4 regions of the Rummeliibacillus sp. SL167 genome follow, and region 2 is predicted to be linked to each of the others. Evidence: riboswitches for the same ligand, from Rfam matches in the RefSeq annotation. Region 2 holds a riboswitch; each other region holds the start of a gene.
What was found. A riboswitch is a leader RNA that binds a small molecule or an ion and turns the genes downstream of it on or off. The one in region 2 is predicted to bind lysine.

Region 1: linked by a shared signal. The riboswitch ahead of FEZ13_RS17520 (transporter substrate-binding domain-containing protein) and the one ahead of FEZ13_RS01085 (aspartate kinase) in region 2 are both predicted to bind lysine.
Region 3: linked by a shared signal. The riboswitch ahead of FEZ13_RS18485 (amino acid permease) and the one ahead of FEZ13_RS01085 (aspartate kinase) in region 2 are both predicted to bind lysine.
Region 4: linked by a shared signal. The riboswitch ahead of dapA (4-hydroxy-tetrahydrodipicolinate synthase) and the one ahead of FEZ13_RS01085 (aspartate kinase) in region 2 are both predicted to bind lysine.

What each region holds. Positions count from the first base shown of each region.
Region 1 is NZ_VCBM01000005.1:103,117-107,341, forward strand. It holds gene FEZ13_RS17515 (amino acid ABC transporter permease) at 22-771, opposite strand; gene FEZ13_RS17520 (transporter substrate-binding domain-containing protein) at 850-1,704, opposite strand; lysine riboswitch at 1,828-2,010, opposite strand; gene FEZ13_RS17525 (PepSY domain-containing protein) at 2,152-3,627, opposite strand.
Region 2 is NZ_VCBM01000001.1:270,096-274,320, forward strand. It holds gene uvrC (excinuclease ABC subunit UvrC) at 1-1,466, shown strand, start outside; lysine riboswitch at 1,525-1,707, shown strand; gene FEZ13_RS01085 (aspartate kinase) at 1,829-3,061, shown strand; gene FEZ13_RS01090 (DUF2507 domain-containing protein) at 3,418-3,837, opposite strand; gene FEZ13_RS01095 (succinate dehydrogenase cytochrome b558 subunit) at 4,107-4,225, shown strand, end outside.
Region 3 is NZ_VCBM01000006.1:97,198-101,422, forward strand. It holds gene FEZ13_RS18480 (CynX/NimT family MFS transporter) at 1-1,169, opposite strand, end outside; lysine riboswitch at 1,372-1,551, shown strand; gene FEZ13_RS18485 (amino acid permease) at 1,724-3,196, shown strand; purine riboswitch at 3,818-3,919, shown strand; gene FEZ13_RS18490 (xanthine phosphoribosyltransferase) at 4,165-4,225, shown strand, end outside.
Region 4 is NZ_VCBM01000002.1:317,363-321,587, reverse strand. It holds partial or broken gene FEZ13_RS12915 (IS4 family transposase) at 93-893, shown strand; lysine riboswitch at 1,275-1,457, shown strand; gene dapA (4-hydroxy-tetrahydrodipicolinate synthase) at 1,582-2,475, shown strand; gene FEZ13_RS12905 (methyl-accepting chemotaxis protein) at 2,634-4,225, opposite strand, start outside.

The sequences.
Region 1 (4,225 bases), on a different contig from region 2:
GTTATTCTCTCCTTTGTACCTCTATTTTGTTTGTTCTGATCCACGAATCAGTGCAGCATCATCTAACATTTGATAGTTCGCGTCACCTGTGAGTCTACGTTCAAAGAATCGCAAAATTTGCGTAACAATAATGGTCATGACTAAATAAATAATACATGCTACGAAGAATGATTCGAAGTAACGGAAGTTATTCCCTGCAATCGATTTAGTTTGGAAGAATAATTCTGTTACACCGATTACATTTAATACAGATGTATCTTTGATATTCATCACATATTGGTTACCTGTCGCAGGTAAAATATTACGCAAAACCTGTGGTAAAACTACATGGACCATTGTTTGCCAATGATTCATACCAATAGCCCGTGCCGCTTCAAATTGACCTTGTTCAATACTCATTATTCCACCGCGTACGATTTCAGCCATATAAGCACCTGTGTTGATCGATACAATCAAAATAGCCGCAAAGGTACGGTTCATGTCAATGCCAAACAATAAATCAGAACCATAGTAAACAACCATTGCTTGCACGATCATAGGTGTTCCTCGAAAGAACTCAACATAAACAGTTAAAATCGCATTAATGGTTTGTAAAATCCATTTTTTAGCTCCACCATTACCCTTTGGAATTGTATTAATGACGCCAATAATCAAGCCGATTAATGCGCCAATAATAGTCCCGATTGTTGAAATAACCAGTGTCATCCAAGCGCCTCGTAAGAACATCGGCCAGTTATTTGTAATGATATTGATAAACCATTCTAAGCTCATTATTACTCCTCCTTAAAGCATAACAAGAACTACCAATTGCTATAAATCACACAATCGGTAGCTCTTTAAGTCTAAAAACTATTTAGCTGCTGGTTGATTTTTGATTGCATCATCCATAATTTGTTGACGGTCTTCTTCTGAAATACCTTTAAGAATTTTGTTGATTTTTTCTGTTAAATCGCTATCTTTTTGTAAGCCGACTGCGATTGCAGTATCTTCTTCTGAAGTTTTGAAGCCTTTATCATCCGCAAATTCAACCATTGCGAATTTATCGTTAGCTGCTGTAGCTGAAACTGCTTCAGGTTTTTCCGAAACGTAAGCATCGATTTTGCCTGACTCAAGTGCTACACGCATTGCTGGGAAGTTATCCATCGCTGTTTGTTTTTTAACGTCTTTAATTTGATCAATAACTGTGTAATGGAATGTATTTAACTGAGCAGTTACCTTTGCCCCCTTGAAATCGGCGATTGAAGTAGCACCATCAAACTTGCTACCTTTTTTTACAACCATTACTAGGTTTGATTTATAGTAAATATCTGAGAAATCAATGGTTTTTTTACGTTCTGCAGTTGGTGACATACCAGCAATAATGGCATCAATTTTACCTGAAGTCAATGCAGGTACAAGACCATCCCATTCTGTTTTAACGATCACTAATTTCTTGCCTAATCCATCAGCAATTTTTTGTGCGATTTGTACATCATAACCATTTGCATATTCTGCATTTCCTTTAATGGCGACACCACCATTTGAATCATCTGATTGTGTCCAGTTAAACGGTGGATATCCCGCTTCCATGCCTACTGCAAATGTACCTTTACTATCCCCACTATCCGATGATTCTGATTTTTTAGAATCATCCGAGCCACACCCTGCTAACACAAGGATGGTCATTAATAAAACACCTGACAATAATGCCCATGTCTTTTTCATATTTCCCTCTCCTTTGAAAAACAATCTCCTATGTGCCTTAGAAAAAAAGACTATAAAAAAGGAACCTGAGTTGAACTCAGGCTCCAGAATATATCTAGTCCTAAATCCTCCACTTTTATCCCATCATGAGATAGCTCAACTCAATAACTTCGACAACTTATTGAGACAGTCCTGCAATTATTCACTGCAGACCCAGCATGTAATATCGAGATTATTACAAACTTCGGCAACATTTCCTTCTCCCTAGTTTCCTCGCTTTCTCTAACTCCACTAAGAACTATTAAATATTGCACCTCTACCTCACCGCGATACTAGTGAGGTTGTATTTATCAATTAATAGTGACAGTCTACATGACTAGCACTTTTCTGTCAACCGCTCACTATTAAATTAGCATAAGATTAGTAGTATTCTAATAAATTCGAGCTATAAATTAGTGAAGGTTTATATCATTTTCCTTCTTTTAAAATATCTGATTCAATATACTGGATTTCACCAGTAGTTGCATCGATTTTTTCAATTTCACCATTTGCTGAGAAATCCATGACATAATTTAATCCATATACTGTAACTTCTTCATCCTCCTCATCATAATTGATCGTGCGAGCAAGTTTCATTTGCAAATGTTCTTTAAATATGGCATCTGCTTGTTCTAATGATAATACAGGATCCATCTTCATATTTAGTAGTTGTGTTTCATCTGGTAATATAATAGAACAATCACGAATAACACCAGTATAAATACCAACATTCACATAGATAGTATATTCCTCTATGCGAATCCCTTTGTAATGGCGTACGAATGTAAAGGTTGTAAATGGTTCGAAATTGTTATCCTCATCATCTTCATCCAAATCCTCTTCGTTTTCTTCTTCCATCATTTCAAGTTCCTCAAAGAATCGGCGCTCTTCCTCCGTTAAATCTTCTTCTGTTAAAACTTCAAAGTCATCGCCATCTTGAAGTTGTTCTTCCAGTAAATATTTTTCATGAATATTTCCTATTGCAGCTTCTAAGAACATTTTCGCCTTTGTTTCAAGAAGCTCTAAAGGTAATTCCTCTTCTAATTCCTTCCATTCAACATTTGACTCATAATTTTGTTGCAACGCGTCTATCTGTTCCATCTTAATCGTTGGTTCAGTTTCTTCCATATTCCTTTCATCCTCTGATGGATACCAATAGGTGCCTACACCGTTTTCTATTTTATGCATATCATTGGTAACGCCTAAGAGACTTTCTATAGATTCAGTTACATTGACTTGTTCAAACGCATGCGCATCGGCGACAAATTCATCCAAAAGCTCATCCGCTGTTACGACTTGCCCATCAACACGAACGGCTACATATTCACGTTTCGGATAATATGCAAGTTTCATCTCTCCGCTATTTTCGAAGATACCTAGTTCCACTAGAGGATATTGGCATAATATATTTTTTGCATCTTGTGCTGAAATTTGAATATCTGGATAAGATAATTGATAATACGATTGAAACAAGACAGCTGAGATAATAAATCCTTGCTTATTGATCTCAATAGTTGCACCTGAATTAGGCAAAAATAAATTTAATGCGCCATCCTTTGCTTCAAACACGATCATATAAGATTCGCCATTCCATTCTGTCATCTTTTTAAAATGCAGTTTTTCTTGGCAAAAATCTTGAATAAAATCTTCTGCACAACCGATCAATTCATCAGGCTCTAGCTCTTCATATTCTTCCAATGAAACATCATTGTTGTTTGTGATTTCTTCCATATCAACCATAAAAGATGTAAGTTTTTGATCATCAGATAACTCTATATGACCATATACTAATTTTCTATGTGCATCGATGATTACGCCAAAAGTTGGATCTTCCTCATCATGTTCAATCGAAATAACTGGTCGACCCATAATATATTCTCGTAATACAAATTCCAAATTTCCCATTATTTGCTTCCTCTCATTAATCTCTTTAAAAGCGAAGTTATTGTTTTTTATGTCCATCAATATAGAAAATCATTGAATCAGGCGTGTTGATTATCCAATTTTATCCATAAAGATAGGGAGAATTCGTTGATTTCCGCTACGGCTTGCTCGCTTTCCTGCGGGCGAATGCTGGGGGCAACAGGATGTTGGTCACGGAGTCGTTGCCACAGGACGTGGCGCCCTTAGACTCCGTTCCTTAATCTCTACGCTGCGGGGTCTCATCTATTCGCTTTTCCCGCGGGAGTCGAGCAAGCCGCAGCGAAGATCTACATAAATGAAACGAAAAATACATGTTTTTTTAAGAATTATATCAAAAATATTTCCTAATTTCTGCCTAATCAACACGCCTGTCATTGAATATCTTTTTAAACAATCCTTAAATCCTGATTTTAACATAAATATATGTATTCGTCTTACGTTGCCCTTGTAAAAATATCTACTTATAATAAGATAAAGTGAAACTCCATCAGTGGGGGTTTTCTTCATCCCCCATTGAAATAGAGGAACTCAGGTTAAGAACGCCACGTCCTGTGGCAACACCTGAGTGACCAACATCCTG
Region 2 (4,225 bases):
TCACAAATGAGAAATATCCAAGATTACTCACAGTTCGCAAAGTAAAAAGGGATAAAGGAAAATATTTTGGTCCTTATCCGAATGTCTATGCGGCAAATGAGACCAGGAAACTGCTTAATCGACTATACCCTTTAAGGAAATGTTATTCACTTCCGAATCGTGTTTGTCTATATTATCATCTAGGTCAATGTTTAGCTCCATGTGTCAAAGATATTGATAAACAGGTTTATGATGAGATGGTCCAAGAAATTACGAATTTCTTGAATGGCGGATATACGGCAGTCAAAGAGGAATTGCATCAGAAAATGTTGGATGCTTCAGAAAAACTAGATTTTGAACGTGCAAAGGAATATCGAGATCAAATAGCCCATATTGACGCTGTAATGGAAAAACAAAAGATCACCACAACTGATTTTATCAATCGGGATGTTTTTGGCTATGCGGTAGATAAAGGCTGGATGTGTGTACAAGTATTCTTTGTTAGACAAGGGAAACTAATTGAACGTGCAGTCTCTTTATTTCCTTCATATGGAGAACCAGAGGATGAATTTTTAACATATGTCGGGCAATTTTATGAAAAAGCTGAACATATAAAACCTAAGGAAATTCTTATCCCAAAAGAAATAGATGGTGATATGTTACAGCAAGTATTGAATATTAAAGTGTTAAAGCCACAAAGAGGTAGGAAAAAGGAATTACTCGATTTGGCATCAAAAAATGCTCAAATAGCTATTACTGAGAAATTCCAATTGCTTGAGAGACAAGAACAAAGAACAATAGGTGCTTGCGAACAATTGGGGGATGCGATGAATATTGCAACTCCTCTACGTATCGAAGCTTTTGACAATTCTCATATTTTTGGAGCGGATACAGTTTCGGCAATGGTTGTTTTTATTGATGGTAAACCGAGTAAAAAAGAATATCGTAAATTTAAAATTCAAAATGCCCATGCACATGATGATTATGGAGCGATGCGCGAAGTTATTCGTCGCCGCTATTCAAGAGTTTTAAAGGAAGGCCTCCCTCTTCCAGACTTACTCGTAACCGATGGAGGGAAGGGACAGATGGAAGTAGCAAGAGAAATTTTAGAGGATGAGCTTGGATTGGATATTCCAATTGCGGGATTAGCAAAAGACGATAAGCATCAAACTTCTCAACTGTTATATGGAAATCCGCCTGAAATCATTCCGCTAAAACGAACAAGTGAAGCTTTTTATTTGTTACAACGCGTTCAAGATGAAGTACACCGATTTGCGATCACATTCCATAGGCAGCTGCACGAAAAAAATGCGATTACATCCATTTTAGACGAAATTCCAGGAATCGGACCAAAAAGAAAGCAACAGCTATTAAAACACTTTGGTTCGATCAAGAAGATTAAAGAAGCAACGTTTGAAGAATTACAAGAAGCTGGTGTACCTAAAAAACTGGCTCAGGCAATCATTGACTTTTTTTTGAAAAAATAATTGCAAAAATAGCGATTTATATGGTATCGTAGTGTCACCAATTAAAAATCACTGATTTAGTGATGATAGAGGCGCGGGTTTCAAGAGTACCCGACTGGAGGATGAATAGATCCTTTGAAGGTCGATGAAAGGGGAGGCCGCCGAAGTTGCAAGATTGCTAATTCCATCTTGCTGCTGGTTCTACATTGAAGAAATGTAGAATTGTCAGAGTCAACATAGATTCTGGAGGGCTATCTCACATGAATGTTCTTTTGAACGTGCATGCTAAGAGCAGCTCTTCACACATGTGAAAGGGCTGCTCTTTTTTCATTAGAAATCATTGTGAAAGTCGCCCACATACAACTATGTAGGGGAGCGTTTTGATGAGTATTTTAGTGGTAAAATTTGGCGGGACTTCCGTCGCAACAACAGAAAGAATTATGCATGTTGCCAAACGCATTCAGCGTGAGAAACAAAACGGGCATGACATTGTCGTAGTTGTATCTGCAATGGGGAAAACGACAGATCAACTTGTAGATATGGCTCATGAAATTTCTGAATCACCTTCAAAAAGAGAAATGGATGTACTATTGACAACTGGAGAACAAGTAACGATATCATTGTTATCCATTGCTTTGCATAAATTAGGAATTGAGGCGCAGTCATTTACTGGTTGGCAAGCCGGTATTATGACAGAGCATGTGCCAAGCAATGCAAGAATCGAGAATATTGCACCAAAGGCTGTCAAAGATGCTTTGGAAAAGGGGAAGGTTGCTGTAGTCGCTGGTTTCCAAGGTATTGATGATGAAGGAAATATTACAACATTAGGCCGCGGAGGTTCAGATACGACTGCTGTTGCACTTGCAGTAGCACTAAATGCTGAACGCTGTGATATTTATACAGATGTTGATGGTGTTTATACAAGTGATCCTCGATATGTTAAAGGCGCCAGAAAGTTACTGGAAATGTCCTATGATGAAATGCTCGAACTAGCGAATCTGGGAGCAGGTGTTCTACATCCTCGCTCTGTAGAGGTAGCCAAGAATCATCATATTCCTATGTCTGTTCGTTCGAGTTATGAGGATGTTGAAGGTACTATCTTGAAGGAGGAAATTACAGTGGAAAAAGGCTTGGTTGTACGTGGTGTTGCATTTGAATCGGATATTATTCGTTTAACGGTATATTATAAGGAAGCATATAATAGTTCATTAGCTAATATTTTTACAACATTAGCCAAAAATCATGTCAATGTCGATATTATTGTCCAAACGATTATTGAAGGAACGGAACCATCTGTGTCGTTCTCAGTAAAAAAAGAAAATCTTCAAGATACATTACAAGTTTTATCTGAACACAAAGATACATTGGGCTATCATCATGTGGACTATGAAGGGGAACTGTCAAAAGTTTCAATCGTCGGATCTGGTATGGTGTCAAATCCAGGTGTTGCGGCATCGATGTTCGAACGCTTATATCGTGAAGGGATTCCTGTTAAAATGGTCAGCACTTCAGAAATCAAAGTATCTGTTGTTGTACCGCAGGAAGATATGTTAAAAGCAGCAAATGCTTTACATGACGAATTTGGTTTATCCGTCAAAGAAAAAATTCCACATTAATAAATGACTTTCACCTGATGGCTACTACAATTAATGAGTAAGCGTCAATATGTTCATAAAGGACTTTTCATATGAACGAACGTATGCGTGGAGTCCTTTATTACGTAAATAAAACTCCTACCAGTATTTTGATGACTACTGAAAAAACTGTGATAAAAATCATGGTTCTATAGTTTTTCAGTATTCTCCATTTTTTCTGGTAGGAGTTTTTGATGAATGAATCTATCGTGTATGAACAAGCAGAAAGTTTTCTTTTAAAATAACTAGTAAAGTATAGAATTAACCGCTTATAAAAGATGAATTGATCCAACTAACTAACCCAAGTGAAAGAAAATTTCCCTGGGTAAAGGTTCACTCTAGCCTTCTATCCTATCCTTCAAATCCCATTTGATGTGAAATTTAACTTGTGCTTGTTTTGGTTTCGTTTCTTCGTAGCACTCTGTTAGGAAGCCACAGTATTTTTGTTGGTTCTGCGCCAAAAATCCAGCCTCAAGTTGAAAACAGCGACTATCAAATTTTAATACTTCGGGATCTCCGGTTAAAGTACAAAAAGCTTCATCAGTTGAGACCTTATCAATCGTTAAATCTCCCCAACCAGCTTCTTTAAAGAATGAGATTGCTTCTTCTAAATCATAGAGCGGAAATTGACGAGCTAGTTCTTTTCCACACCAATATAGTATATCTTTTTCATTTTTCCCCAATATAGAAGAGAGTACATGATCACGAATTAGCTCATAACCAAATTGTGTTATTTCATTTTTTTGTTGAGTAGACATGAAAATCCTTCTTTCATATTTTGTCTAAATTATGTCAGTAAAAGAATTAATACACATTAGACATGAATGATTGCTTTTTTCGAGAATAATATGAACGAGAATAGCTCATAAAAAAGTTCATGTTGCCTTGACGCTATTGTGGTATGAGAGTACAATAAACTTGTCATAATATTGTACCATTATGAAACAAGCAGTCAATAGATGTCGAGTGATAATTACATGACAAAAAATTGACATCTTGCTTTCAAGTATTAAGGGGGGTAACAGTCTTGTCGAAAGATCGAGAGTTTTATTGGCGTCGTCTGCATTCTCTTCTTGGAATTATTCCAGTAGGGTTATTCGTGACGCAACACTTGTTAATCAACTTCCAAGCAACACACGGTGCAGA
Region 3 (4,225 bases), on a different contig from region 2:
GCGAAAAAGAACAAACCAATTACTACAACAATGTAGAGTACATTGGCTGATTGCCAACTTTCAAATAAATCATGAATATAGCCATAAAGTACAGGTCCTGTTGCTGCTAATAGATAGCCGATAGATTGGGCTGTACCAGAAATCTCTGCGGCTTCGAATGCATTGCGAGCGCGTAAAGAGAAAAACATCATGGCTAGTCCAAATGATGCGCCACCTGCGAGACCAATGAAAATCATCCAAAGAACAGTAAGTGAAGTTAGGTTCAACAAAATCCCTGAAAAACCAATGATATACAAGATACTAAACATCACCACTAATGAGCGTTGATCTGATTTTCTCGCCGCTAATATAGGGATAAGAAATGTCATAGGCAATTGTGAAAATTGCATGATAGAGAACATCCATCCTGTTTGATGGGCACTTATCCCTTGAGATTTTAACATGGCTGGAATCCAAGCTGCAGTTGTGTAGAAGAGTAAGGATTGTAAGCCCATTGATAGCGTAATAGCCCATGTCAAAGGATATTTCCAAATCGGTTTGCTAGGTCTCATATGCTTATGATCTTCTTTTACATTTATTTGTTGGCGTAATTGTGGTAACCACACGAAAAAAGCAATAATCGTAAGTATAAACCAAAAGCCAAGCGCACCTTTCCAACCGACAATTGTACTGGCGATTGGATAGCTAACACCTGCGGCAATACTCGCTGAAATATTCATCGCTACTGTGAAGATGGAAGTTAGCAATCCAACTTGTAAAGGGAATTTTAGCTTAATAAGTGCTGGCAGCAGAACATTACCAAATGCAATGGCAATACCGATGAGTGCTGTCCCTGATAATAAGAAAATAATGTTCCCCATTGAGCGTATAACTATACCGAAGGCCAAAATAATCATGGCAAATAGCAAGGTTTTCTCAAACCCAAAGCGTCTTGCAAGTTTTGGCGCAAATGGTGAAACCAGTGCAAATGCTAGTAGTGGAATAGTTGTGATAAAACCTGCTAGTACATTGGAAATATCTAGGCCTTGTTTTATATAGGTAATAATTGGACCTACTGATGTTAGAGGGGAACGTAAAGTAGATGATATGAAAATAATACCAAGTACAAGTATCCAAGTATTCCGATTCCAATGTAATTTTTTACTTTGTCTAGGTGTCAGTTGTGTCAATATTGTACGGCCTCCCTGAAAAGAAACTTCTTTATAACCGTATCATTAATAAATAGTAGATTTCAATATTCCAGCATCAATAATTGTTTACTATAAGTCTAAAATGTATTAGAGTAACAGTTATTTTACGTCTTGTTATTAAAAATACTCTGTATTATAATAAGAGCCGTATTAAAATTATATATTACATGCCTCATCCAGTAGGTGAGGTAGAGGTTGCCATGTCCATGAGTATAATCGACGAGATGAAAAAGCATTATAGACTCGATTAAAAAGGGGATATTGCCGAAGTGTCGACAAGCTTTTTATTGTTTATGCTGGGGCTGTTACCGAAAGGTGCAGAACTGTCACATCTGAAATGATGTGTTGAGCTATCTTTATCAAGATTGGTAGGAGTTTTAGTGACCATCTCAAGTTACTTGGATGGTATTTTTTTTAGGATCTATACTAAATGTTGGGTATCGAAACAAGGATATCTCAAATATTTGATATAGAACCATTTTTAATTAACTTTACTCTACCTTTTCTCGTGATAAATCGGAAAGAGGAGAATTATGAGTACAAAAAAGACAAGCTCTAGTGAACAACAGAGCTTAAATAGAGGGTTAAAAAGTCGTCATATTACCATGATTTCTCTTGGTGGAACAATTGGAACCGGTTTGCTATTGGCAAGTGGGAATTCAATTGCTGTTGCTGGACCAGGCGGTGCAATACTTGCATATGGTCTAATCGGTATTATGGTATTTTTCTTGATGACTAGTCTTGGGGAAATGGCTGCGTATATGCCCGTTTCAGGATCGTTTAGTACGTATGCTTCAAAATTTATCGACTCGTCATTAGGATTTGCGCTAGGCTGGAACTATTGGTATAACTGGGCGATTACGATTGCAGCCGAAGTGTCTGCTATATCAATCGTTATGAAATATTGGTTTCCTAATATGCCTTCATTTATTTGGAGTGCGGCATTTCTGTTTGTTATCTTTGTGTTGAATTATCTGTCGGTTAATAGCTATGGGGAAAGTGAATATTGGTTTGCGGTTATTAAAGTTGCAACGGTTATTATTTTCTTGATAGTGAGTTTTTTAATGATCTTCGGTATTCTTGGGGGAAAAGCGCCGATCGGATTCACGAACTTCTTTAAAGGGGATGCACCATTTCACGGTGGATTTTTTGCGACATTCGGCATTTTTTTAGCTGCTGGATTCTCATTCCAAGGTACTGAATTATTAGGTATTACAGCAGGAGAAACCAAAAATCCAGGTGAAACTATTCCAAAAGCTGTGAAGCAGATTTTTTGGCGTATCTTGTTATTTTATATTCTAGCTATTTTGGCAATTGGATTATTGATTCCGTATACGGATCAACGACTAGCTAATAGTGATGATGTAACTGTCAGTCCATTTACATTAGTATTCGAAAACGCAGGGATCGCTTTTGCAGCTTCCATTATGAATGCAGTTATTTTAACGGCTATTCTTTCTGCCGGCAACTCTGGCTTATATGCATCATCTCGTACACTGTGGGAGTTGGCGATGGAAGGAAAGGCTCCTAAAATCTTTAAACGATTAAATGGACGCGGTGTACCAATCGCAGCACTTATTGTGACTATACTAGTTGCTTGCTTATCATTTTTAGCATCTTTGTTCGGTACAGGTACTGTATATACTTGGCTGTTAAATGCATCTGGCATGTGCGGATTTATCGCATGGTTGGGAATTGCAGCAAGTCATTATCGATTCCGTAAAGCATTTGTAGCACAGGGCCATGATTTATCTGAATTACCGTATCGCTCAAAATTCTTCCCATTTGGTCCGATTTTTGCATTTGTAGTTTGTGCGTTTGTTATACTTGGTCAAAATTACACAGCATTTACAGGGGATCACTTTGATTGGAACGGTATTTTCGTATCCTATATTGGTTTACCGATCTTCCTGATTATTTGGTTTGGTTATAAATGGAAACATAAAACAAAGATAGTCCGTCTAGAGGATGCGGATTTGACGGCTAAACGCCATATGAAAGAATAATAAAAAAACACGCGTGTTGATTTGACAAAAATTAGGTCGTCTGTGGCGTAATTTTTGAGAAAACCTGCATTTTTCGGACCATTTATATAGATCTTCGCTGCGGCTTGCTCTTTCCTTTTGTGTAGCACATATTTGATAAAAAAACAATCCAATGTCCTGCGGAAAGAGCGAATAAAGTCTTTGAGAGAGCAAATAAATTATCTCAAAGGGCGAATAAATACTTTATGGATAAAATTGGATAATCAACATGCCTGATAAAAAAATAGTCTATAGAATCGGTTTCACAATGCTTTTGAGCTAAAAAATACGAATGATTTTCTTTTCGAATCAATTTCATAAATCATTTTCTTCTCAAAAAATACGAACATTTAAGAATAACTAATTTTGATAGTTGTGGAGCGAAAGACGGCGACTTATTGTATGATAATGATGCGAAGTAAGCGAGAAGGAGGAACATATAAGAGAATTGGTGTGATTATCCTCTAAAATGTTCGGAGATTAGCTGAAATTTCGTTTCAATATCTGTAAATATTCGGGTTTTACAATTATCAGAATTATTCTATATTTTAATGTTTTATTGAATTTTATAAATAGCATGCTATAATTGGGACATTCTCAATTTAAAACTAAATATCATTTACTCATATAATAGCAAGAATATGGCTTGCAAGTTTCTACCAGATCACCGTAAATGATCTGACTATGAGAAGCAATGCAATGTTTATAAATTGTTCTTTTCGACTGTATAGCTCGAAGGACTTGCTCCACTCATAGATGATTGGATGTACGAGTTCTTCGGGCTTTTTATCTATCTAAAAACTGAAGTGGCTCGTGTCAAGAAAGATAGGGGAAGGATGCAAAATTGCGGGGTATTTCCTATCAGGTTCGCAGCATGTGAATTCTTGAAATCCGGTCATTGAAAGCAAGGTAGATTTAAAAACGTGAAAATAAGAAGGGAGATCCCAAGGTTGAAAGCACTTCAGGAAAAAATCGTAAGGGAAGGTAAAGTCTTATCAGGAGATGTATTAA
Region 4 (4,225 bases), on a different contig from region 2:
CTTCAATTATTTAATTCTAACCATAAAAAATTCCTTTATAATGGATTTAGCAAGTGATCACCCGTCCAAATCCACTAAAAAAGGAACTTTGCATGGGACAGATTCATACAAAAACTCACTATTCGAAAAGAACTATGCCCTTAAAAATTATTGATTCCAGCACATTGCCACTTCATTTAACAAATCATAAATGGGCTCAATTTCGTAAAACCAAGACAGGCGTGAAACTCCATTTACGCCTTGTCTTTATGGAAAAAGGTGAATCTTATCCAGAAAAGGCTATACTTACTTCCGCGAAAGTTCATGATTGGAATGAGCTAGAAGTCATGGTAGACGATCGGGATTGCATGTATGTTTTGACCGTGGTTATTTAGATTACGAGCGATTTGATCGCATGACCGATGAGGCCTATTTCTTTCCAGGCTAAGGAAAAATGCCGTTATTCGACAAGTGTACGACTTTAAAATACCCGAGGATTCGGATGTGTTGTCTGACCAAATGGTATTGATGGGTACTACTTAAAATAGAGCTGAAAACTATTTTTGTTTAGTAAAAGTGCTAGATACCAAAGGAAATGTACTCATCTGGTCACCAATCGTTTTGATTTAGAGCCAGAAGAAATATCAGAAATGTACAAATCTCATTGGGCCATCGAATTATTTTTTAAATGGATAAAACAACATCTGAATATCAAAAAGTTCTATGGTCAAAGCGAAAATGCGATTGACAGCCAAGTATTTATGGCACTAATTGTTTTCTGCTTGAATGTGTTAGCTCAAATGGATACAAAGAGTGAACGGAAAATTCTACAAATCAGCCGTTATTTGAGGGCAGCATTATGGAAGCCAGCACATATTTGGCTTCGGAAAATTAAAGAAAAAGCTGTACCTTAAACAATAAAAATCGTCGTTGTTGCATAAGCATAATTGTAAATAATAGCCAAATTGATGGACCAATTTTGATAAAGCTTTAACTTTTTGGCCGTAAAACCCTGAAAATAAAAAGTTTGAATTTTCTAACATTTTTATGCAACACTAGTGCTTATAAAATTATAAATTACTTCGATATCTTCATCCATTCACGTTGTGTTTTACTAATCCCTTTCTTTTAAAAAAGCTTTCATCAGTGTTCCGTATTATTTATGGTTAGATCAGCATTCATTCTAATACAAATATCTAACTTTCTAAAATTTTCAATGAAGGTATTGCAAAAACTCTAAAGGAGTGCTAAGATATCTTTAATTTAAATATTTACTTATTTCAATATTTCTTTGAAGTAAGGATAGAGGAGCAAAGACCATCAGTATACAATTGGAGGATAATGGGATCCGTCGATGATTGTGGAAAGGGGAATTTGCCGAAGTGGAGAGAATCTCATTCTTCTCAAAGCTGGTTCTGTTGTTGAATAAATACAGAACTGTCATGTAGTAGAAAACTATATGGAGGGCTATCTACGCACAGAAATGATTTTGTTTCTACTGCAACAACGTAGCCTCGTTGTTGCTTTTTTGCGTTATCTTACTAATTGCCCTTCTCCCTCTATTATGTTGATAAAAAAAATCATGAAGGATGTGGAGAAGTAATGAATTTTGGACAAGTTTTAACCGCCATGGTGACGCCATTTGATCAAAACGGGGAAATTGACTTTCCCGCTACAGAAAATTTAATTCATCATTTAATCTCAAACGGTACGGATGGAATTGTAGTTGCTGGTACAACTGGAGAATCTCCTACCTTATCCGCAGAAGAAAAAGTAGAATTATTTAAATTTGTCGTAAAAGTAGTCAATGGAAAAGTACCAATCATTGCTGGAACGGGCTCAAATAATACAAAAGCTTCAATCGAATTAACAAAACAAGCTGAAGATGCTGGTGTTGACGCAATCATGCTTGTTGTTCCATATTACAACAAACCTTCTCAAGAAGGCTTATACCAACACTTTAAAACAATTGCTGCAGCAACTACACTTCCAATTGTTTTATACAATATCCCTGGAAGAAGTGTTATCAATATGGCTGTGGATACAGTCGTTCGTCTTTCACAAATCCCTAACATCGTTGCCATTAAAGAAGCAAGTGGGAATTTGGATGCGATGGCACAAATCATTGAACAGACACCAGAAGATTTCTCACTATATAGTGGTGATGATGGTTTAACTTTACCAATATTATCAATCGGTGGTGCAGGTGTTATTTCAGTAGCATCCCATATCATTGGAAATGAAATGCAAGCAATGGTGAACAATTTTAAAAATGGAAAATTGAAAGAAGCAGCACAGGAACACCGTAGACTTCTTCCTATTTTCAGAGGATTATTCGCAGCGCCAAATCCATCACCTGTTAAAGCAGCATTAAATTTAAAAGGAGTTTCTGTCGGCGGCGTCCGCTTACCGATTCTTCCTTTAAACACTGATGAATTGAGTGCATTACAAGAAGTATTGAAAGTAGTAGATCAAAAAGAAGAAGTTGTTTTATAAAATCTTAACGGAACGAACCTATCCATATTCATAAAAAATGACACATTCCCCATACATTCATTCCTGTATGGGGGATTTTCGTATGTCGCCTTTTCTCACACTAAAACATAGAATAATTTAGGCATCAATACATCAATATATTTACACATCTCAAATATTTATACTTTAAAATCATTGATGATATCTTCCAGACCCTTCGCCAAATGATTTAATGCAAGTGCCTCATTTGTGACATTATCCATAGATGCTAATTGTTCTTCAGTGACAGCTGAAATCTGTTGCATTGTTCCAGCGAATTGTCCTGAAATCGAAGAGATTTCCTTCATTCGGTCGACCATATTCTTTGTTTCTACACTTACATTATCTACGATAGACGAAACGTCATTGGTTTCGTTCGTGACGTTTTGAACGGCTTTTACAATGTTTTCAAAAGATTCTTCGGTTTGATTGACCATTATAATGCCTTCTTTTAATACTTTTAATCCTTGATTCATCGATAGCGCGACATCATCTGTTTCTTCTCTTATCTTATCGGTTATTTCTTTTATTTGCATAACTGCTTGTTCTGATTGATCAGAGAGTTTTCGAACCTCTTGTGCAACAACAGCAAAACCTTTTCCCTGTTCACCTGCACGTGCAGCTTCAATTGCCGCATTTAATGATAGAAGATTGGTTTGACTGGATATTTCACTTATTAAATTCAAAATTTGATCGATATCCTTTGATTTTAGCTGTAATGACTCCAGCATCTCAGCTGTATTTTCAACCGTTTTTTCGACTAAGGATATTTGCTCGACCGTATTATTCACTAACTGGTTTCCTGAATTTGCTATTTGTAATGCGCTATTTATTGAATTTTCGACGCTATGAATAGATTGACCAGTATGAGTCATTTTAGTTGAGATATGAGAAACTTTTCCTGAAGCTTGTGTCGCAGATTCAACTTGTACTTCTGTTCCACTCGCTACTTCTTCAATTGCTATGGAGACTTGTTCTATAGCCTGTCTAGATTCTGAAGAAGTGATTTTTAATCTATCAGAAGTTTGCGTTACCTGTTTTGCACTCGATTCTACATGAGTCATTAAAGATTGAAGTCGATCTGCCATCTGGTTAAACCCAGTGGATAATGCATAGATTTCCTTACTAGATTGACCTATCTTTATCCTTGCTTGCAAATCTCCTTGAGATATCTTATCCATTAATTTTTTTAAAGAAATAACTGGTTTGGTCACTTTACTGATCAACATAAATCCGATGATGCTTGCGATTAGCACCGTAAAAAGCGTAATACCTATCATTAAATTTCTATAGCTATATACAGGCTTTAAATACTCTTGGTCGTTTAATGCAATGACATATACAGATTGATCTAGTTCTACTTGAAAAGAAAGGGCATAAGTCACCCCGTTATCATGTATGATTCCATTTTTTTGTTGATAAAGTTTCTTGGCAAAGCTAGAAGAAAGTTTTGGTATCTCACTCTTAAATTGGTTAAAAGGCTCAGCCTTTCCTTCCTTTGTTATTTTAAATTGCATAGGCGTTAAGGACGCTGACTTAAAACTGCTTCTATTTTGAGTTAGTGCATAGGCTAATTTATGATCAAATTCTTCTGCAGTGGATGTCGATTTTAACATGGTGATTTTTTGATTGATCACTTCGGCTGAAGAAAGCATCTGTTGCTCAGTAGAATGAATGATAACATTCTTGTTTTTATCGTAACTTACAAATGCAATAATGCTAGAAGATAAAA